2 linked regions of the Aquitalea magnusonii genome follow. The protein of the gene in region 1 interacts with the protein of each later gene in a pairwise test. Links are inferred from orthologs where the notes say so. Each region holds a gene or a part of one and is shown in the gene's direction. Other genes may lie near its edges.

What was found.
Region 2: the proteins of glp (region 1) and mobA interact in binary tests that used the Escherichia coli proteins (3 or more experiments, as listed by UniProt). The link is inferred for Aquitalea magnusonii from one-to-one orthologs.

Annotation. Positions count from the first base shown.
Region 1 is NZ_AP018823.1:2,077,453-2,080,680, reverse strand. What follows is about bases 145-3,057. They hold glp (gephyrin-like molybdotransferase Glp), read left to right. Parts: upstream 145-960; coding sequence 961-2,154; downstream 2,155-3,057. Other genes in these bases: DLM_RS09890 (CHASE2 domain-containing protein), read right to left, coding at 2,579-3,057; DLM_RS09895 (2Fe-2S iron-sulfur cluster-binding protein), read left to right, coding at 2,157-2,501; mobB (molybdopterin-guanine dinucleotide biosynthesis protein B), read left to right, coding at 429-974; DLM_RS09910 (hypothetical protein), read left to right, coding at 145-345. Also shown: more of DLM_RS09910, read left to right, coding at 127-144; more of DLM_RS09890, read right to left, coding at 3,058-3,228. UniProt on the Escherichia coli protein: Catalyzes the insertion of molybdate into adenylated molybdopterin with the concomitant release of AMP.
Region 2 is NZ_AP018823.1:4,294,808-4,297,981, reverse strand. What follows is about bases 250-3,108. They hold mobA (molybdenum cofactor guanylyltransferase MobA), read left to right. Parts: upstream 250-1,316; coding sequence 1,317-1,901; downstream 1,902-3,108. Other genes in these bases: DLM_RS20195 (DMT family transporter), read left to right, coding at 2,993-3,108; DLM_RS20200 (LysR substrate-binding domain-containing protein), read right to left, coding at 1,849-2,790; DLM_RS20210 (molybdenum cofactor biosynthesis protein MoaE), read left to right, coding at 862-1,320; moaD (molybdopterin converting factor subunit 1), read left to right, coding at 609-860; DLM_RS20220 (hypothetical protein), read left to right, coding at 412-612. In the rest of the region: more of fba, read left to right, coding at 1-249; more of DLM_RS20195, read left to right, coding at 3,109-3,174. UniProt on the Escherichia coli protein: Transfers a GMP moiety from GTP to Mo-molybdopterin (Mo-MPT) cofactor (Moco or molybdenum cofactor) to form Mo-molybdopterin guanine dinucleotide (Mo-MGD) cofactor.

The DNA of each region.
Region 1 (3,228 bases):
TGTTCTGTGGCGTTTTCCGTACCAAGGCACGGCAGAGCAGGTCTTGAGGGCTTGAAAACTTGCAGTTTCAAGCCGCTTGCACCGATATTGATACTGTTGAGCATCCTGCAGGAGAGGAGGGGGAGCATGAGTCGCTATTGCATCTGGTTTGTTACGCCTGACGACACTGTCATGCGTCGTGCCGAGGTTGCCATCAATGGCAGTATTCATTGTCATCAGGTGCTGGAGGAGATTGAAGCCCAGTTGGCCATGGATTGTGGCCTGAGCCAGGTGATGATCGTGGACTGGAAGCGCTTTGAGCAGGTGGAGGGACAGTCTGTACCCTTGGCCCGCGCGGTGGCTTGAGCCGCCGGAGTGCGGCAGCCTAGCGCCACACTCGGAGGAACTAGTTCCACAGATGGAAGATAGGGGTTGGCCTGCATGTTATCATGCCGGCCAACCCCTTTTTATCGGATGTCGCCATCATGTATGTGCTGGGTGTTGCCGGTTATTCCGGCAGTGGCAAGACCACCTTGCTGGAAAAGGTCATTCCCTTGTTGTGCGCGGCAGGCATCGATGTTGCCGTGATCAAGCATACCCACCACGATGTGGACTGGGACCAGCCCGGCAAGGATAGCTGGCGTCACCGCGAGGCGGGTGCGCGCCAGGTATTGCTGGCCGGAGCCCGCCGTCGCCTGTTGGTGCAAACCATGCCGCATGGCAACGATGCACCGCTGGCTGAGCATGTGGCAGCCTTGCGTCCCTGCGACCTGGTGCTGGCTGAAGGCTTCAAGCACGAGCCGGTACCGCGGCTGGAAGTGTATGATCCGGCCCTGGGCCACGCGCCCTTGTGCCTGCAGGATCCTGCCGTGCTGGCCCTGGTGAGCGATGCCGCGATCCCTACCGATTTGCCCCGCTTCCGGCGTGATGATGCTGCCGGTGTGGCCCGTTTCATTCTTGCCCTTCTGGAAACCCGTCAAGATGCTCACCGTTGATCAAGCCCGCGACTGGCTGTTGCAGCGTGCCCAGCCTGTTCGTACCAGCGAAACCCTGCCCCTGCTGCAGGCGCTGGGCCGTATTCTGGCCGAGCCGGTACTGGCCGGCGTTGATGTGCCGCCGCAGGATAACAGCGCCATGGACGGCTATGCCTTGCGCTGCGCCGATGGCAGCGGCCCCTTGCCAGTGTCACAGCGTATTCCGGCCGGCACCCAGCCGCAGCCTTTGCAAGCCGGTACGGCGGCGCGCATTTTCACGGGTGCGCCCATTCCTGCCGGTGCCGATGCGGTGGTCATGCAGGAGATGGCTGTGCTGCAGGCTGATGGCCAGGTGCTGTTCAGCCAGGCGGTGAAGCCGGGCCAGAATATCCGTCGCGCCGGCGAGGATATCCTGCGCGGAGCCACCGTGCTGTCCGCCGGGCAGTTGCTGACGGCGGCGGACCTGGGGCTGGCTGCGTCCATCGGTGTGGCAACGTTGACAGTCTATCGTCCGCTGCGGGTAGCGGTGTTCTTTACCGGTGACGAACTGACCGAGCCGGGGCAGCCGCTGGCAGCCGGTCATATTTACAACTCCAACCGTTACTGGCTGGTGCCCGAATTGATGCGCCTGGGCTGCGAGGTGACTGATCTTGGCATTGTGCCGGATTCGCTCAGCCGTACTCGGGAAATCCTGCAGGATGCCGCCGGGCTGGCCGATGTCATCATGACTTGCGGCGGGGTGTCGGTTGGCGAGGAAGATCACGTCAAGGCGGCGGTGGAGGCCGAGGGCAGTCTGGATCTGTGGAAGATTGCCATCAAGCCGGGCAAACCCTTGGCCAGCGGCAAGGTGGGTCAGGCCGGTTTCATCGGCTTGCCGGGCAATCCGGTTTCCGGTTTTGTTACCTACCAGGTACTGGTCAAACCCTATCTGCAGCGCTGCGCCGGTTTGCAGCAAGACGACACGCAGCCGGTGGCGCACTATCCGGCCGGCTTTGCCTGGGAGCGCCCGGACACCCGGCGCGAGGAATTCCTGCGGGTGAAGCTGGTGCAGCAGGATGGCCGGTGGCAATTGCAGCGCTATCCCAATCAGGGCTCCGGCGTGCTGACATCCTGTGCTTGGGCCGATGGCCTGGTGCGTCTGGCGCCAGGGCAGCAAGTGAGTCCGGGCGATATGCTGGCCTTGATTGCTTTTGCAGATTAAGCATGCCGCTGCTGCGTTTTGTGGATGGTGAGGGCCAATTGCTGGCCGAGGTGGCGGCCAATGCCGGTGAGGTGCTGCTGGATGTGGCCCGCCTGGCCGATGTCCCCTTGCACTGGCGTTGTGGGCAGGGTACCTGCGGCACCTGCAAGGTCCGCATCCGCCATGACGGCCCGGCACAGCCGGTGATGCCAAGTCGTAAGGAGCGCAATGTGTTGCTGCGCGCCGGTCTGATCGACCCGGCCCAGGCGGGGGCGGAAAGCTGGCCGGACATCTCCAGTGGCTGGCGGCTGGCCTGCCATCTGCCGGTGGGAGAGCAGGACTGGCAGGTGCTCTGCCCGCAGGACTGACGCCAGTTGTTTGGGGCGGGGGCGGTCAAGGCAAAGCCACGATGCAGATCGTGGCTTTTTTGTTGCCGGCAGAAGATTCAGCTGGATGCCGGGCTGACCACATTGCGCCCTGAGCGCTTGGCAATGTATAGCGCGCCATCGGCTGCTTCATAGATGCTTTGGGCGGTATCGTCTGGCTGTGGAATGCGGGCGGCCACGCCAATGCTGCAGGTTACTTTTTGCAAGGGGCTGCCATCGTGCGGCAAGTCCAGGTCTTCCAGGCGTTGGCGGAAGACTTCGGCGGCATCCACGGCATCCTGCATGCCGGTTCCCGGCAGCAGAACCCCGAATTCTTCCCCGCCCAGCCGGGCCGGCAGCGCGCCTTTGTGCTTGAAGGCGTCCTGCAGCACATGGGCCACCCGTTTGAGCACCACATCGCCAGCGTAATGACCGTACTGGTCGTTGTAGAGCTTGAAGTGATCGATATCCAGCAGAATAAAGGCCAGCGGCTGGTGGCTGTGGCGATGGCGTTCGATGCAGGGCAGAAATACTTCGTCAAAATGGCGGCGGTTGGCCAACTGGGTCAGACCATCGGTGGTGGCCAGGGTTTGCAGGCTGGCCTGACGTGAGATAAAGCGGGCAAAGCCGCACAGCAGCAGCATCAGCATGCTGCAGACCGGGGCAAACCAGAGCCGGCCCAGTCCAAGTAGCAGTATGCTGCCTGCTGCCACCAGTGCGGCGGCGGCGG
Region 2 (3,174 bases), 2.2 Mb from region 1 along the record:
CTGCAGATCATCAACGAATTCGGCGGTGAGCTGGGCGAAACCTATGGCGTGCCGGTGGAAGAAATCGTGGAAGGCATCAAGCACGGCGTGCGCAAGGTGAATATCGACACCGACCTGCGTCTGGCCTCCACCGGTGCCATCCGCCGCTTCATGGCGCAGAATCCGAAGGAATTCGACCCGCGCAAATACCTGAAGGCCTCCACCGATGCCATGCGTGACATCTGCATTGCCCGCTACGAAGCCTTTGGTGCTTGCGGTCAGGCCAGCAAGATCAAGGCCGTGAGCCTGGATACCATGGCCAATCTGTATCTGAAGGGCCAACTGGCGCAAATCGTCAAGTAAGCGTCCCTCCCTTCTGCCATCAGCCCGCTCCTTAAGCGGGCTTTTTCATGTCCATCCGCCCGCAGGTGCATGCCGGCATCCCCCATCAGCAGCATTGGCGCAGGCCACGCCATTGCTTACACTGCAATGATGAGCGAACTGTTATCTCCCCTCGAATGGTTTTTCGTCATTCTGCTGGCAGTGGTTCCACTACTCGGGCTGGGTTTTCACCTGTGGATCATGCTGCTGGGCCATGGCAACAACGACAAGCACACCAAGGACCGACCATGAAACTCGACATCCTGTATTTTGCCCGTCTGAAAGACAGCTTCGGCATGGGTAATGAACAGTTGGAAACCGAGGCCAGCAGCGTGGACGAGCTGCTTACCGAATTGCGCCAGCGCGGCGGCAACTGGAGCAGCGAACTGGCGGCTGGCAAAGCCTTCCGGGTGGCGCGCAACCAGGAACTGGTGCGGCTGGATGCCACGCTGAGCGACGGGGACGAAGTGGCCATCTTCCCGCCGGTTACCGGGGGCTGACATGCAGCCATTTACGGTGCGGATCCAGCATGAAGTGTTTGATTGCGGCGCGGAAATCGCCCGGCTGTCGGCCAACCCGGCCTGCGGTGCCGTGGTGAGTTTCAGCGGCCTGGTACGTGACTATGGCGACCGGCAGGAAATTGCCGCGCTGCAGCTGGAGCATTACCCGGGCATGACGGAAAACACCCTGCACGCCATCATCCAGCAAGCGCGGGAACGCTGGCAGCTACAGGCCGCCACCATCATCCACCGCGTGGGTTATTTGCCGCTGGGCGAGGCCATCGTGCTGGTAGTCACCGCCAGCAGCCACCGCAAGGATGCCTTTGCCGCGGCGGAATTCCTGATGGACTTTCTCAAGACCGAAGCACCATTCTGGAAAAAGGAAATCCAGCAGGACGGCAGCAGTTACTGGGTGGAAGCCAAGGCCAGCGACCAGCACGCCGCCGGACGCTGGCAATGACGGCCTACACCGCGCTGATTCTGGCCGGCGGCCAGGCCAGCCGCATGGGCGGGGTGGACAAGGGCCTGGTGGAACTGGCCGGTCAGCCGCTGATTGCCCGCACCCTGAACAGCCTCGCCGCACAAAGCCAGCCACCAACGCGCATCCTGATTTCGGCCAACCGTCATCTGGATGCCTACGCCGCTTACGGTCATCCGGTGTTGCCGGACACGCTGCCCGATTATCCAGGCCCATTGGCAGGACTGCTGGCGGGCATGCAGGCCGAGCCTGACAGCAGGCTGCTGATGCTGCCTTGTGATGCCGTGCGACTGCCGGCGGACTTTGCCACCCGCCTGCTGGCAGCACTGCCCGGCCGGCAAGCGGTCAGTGCCAGTGACCCGGCGCAGTGGCACCCCAGCCTGCTGGCGCTACAAGCCGGGCTGCAACCCTCGCTGCGGGACTACCTGCAACAAGGTGGCCGTTCCATCCGCGGCTGGCTGGCCGGGCTGCAACACGATACCGTGCCGTTCGCGCAGCCCTTTGCCAATCTCAATACCCTGCAGGCGGTGGCAGCACTGGCGCAACAGTGGCCGGTTGACTGACACTGTCCAGCAGCCAGCGCTTGAACAGCAGCGCATTGTCACTCAGTGATGCATGGCGCGGATGCACCAGGTAATCCACCTTGCCGCTGACAAAGGCAAACGGCCCCAGCCGCTTGAGCACGCCTTGCTGCAACAGATCATGCGCCATGAATTCCCAGCCCAGTCCGATGCCCATTCTTTGCAACACGGCGTTAAAGGCCAGCGTCACCTGATTGAACATCGGCACCCGCTCCGGCGCGGTATAAGTCAGGCCGAAGTGACCGAACCAGTCATGCCAGTTGATGCAATTCCAGGCCGATGAATCCAGTTGGATCAACGGCAACGCAGCGAGCTGCTCCACCTGCGTAATGGCCGGGTAATCAAGCTGCGCGCTGTACACCGGGTACACCACTTCGGGAAACAAGGGCTCGGCGCACAGCGAACTCCACTGGCCATCGCCATAGAAAATGGCAAAGTCGTATTCGGCCACGCTGGCTTCATCCATGCTGTTGCTGGCATGAATATTCACCGTAATGTCCGGATGCTGCTGACTGAAGGCCACCAGCCGGGGAAACAGCCAGAACTGCGCCACCGCATGGGTGCAATTCACGGTAAGGGTATGGCGGTTGTGCTCGGCCTGCAGCCGCACCACGCTGCGCAACAGCGATTGCAGCATGGGGCCGACCTCACGCTGCAAGGCCAGCCCGGCCGGGGTGGGCCGAATGCCACGCACCAGCCGCTCGAACAGCGGCAGCTTGAGCCAGTCTTCCAGCGCGCGAATCTGCTTGCTCACCGCGCTTTGCGTCACACACAGCTCGGTGGCTGCCTTGGTAAAACTGCCATTGCGCAATACTGCCTCAAAATGAATCAGGCTTTCCAGCGGCGGCAGATTCTTCAGATACCGGCTCATGTATTTGGTCCCCATCATCACCGCTGCCGGGCTGACATTCCCGTTCAGCATCTTGTATTGAAGCAGGATATTAACCCGGACAAGCCCCATGCAAGACATGCCATTCCCACAAGGAATGCGTGAATGCCAAGATATCCTTTGTCGGCCCGCCCTGCCAGCACTTAGCCTTGGGCCATCATCAGTTGCGCAGGGAAGATGCAGAATGAAACGCGGAATCAGCTATGCCGGCCTGGCCGGTGCAATATGGGGCATGGTGCTGATGGTGCCGCAGGTATTGCCCGCCTTCAGCCCCTGGCTGCTCAGTGCGGTGCGCTTTAGCTTGTACGGGGTGATTTCCTTGCTGCTGGCGCTGCCGCTGGCCGGGCGAATCCGGGCCAAGCTGCA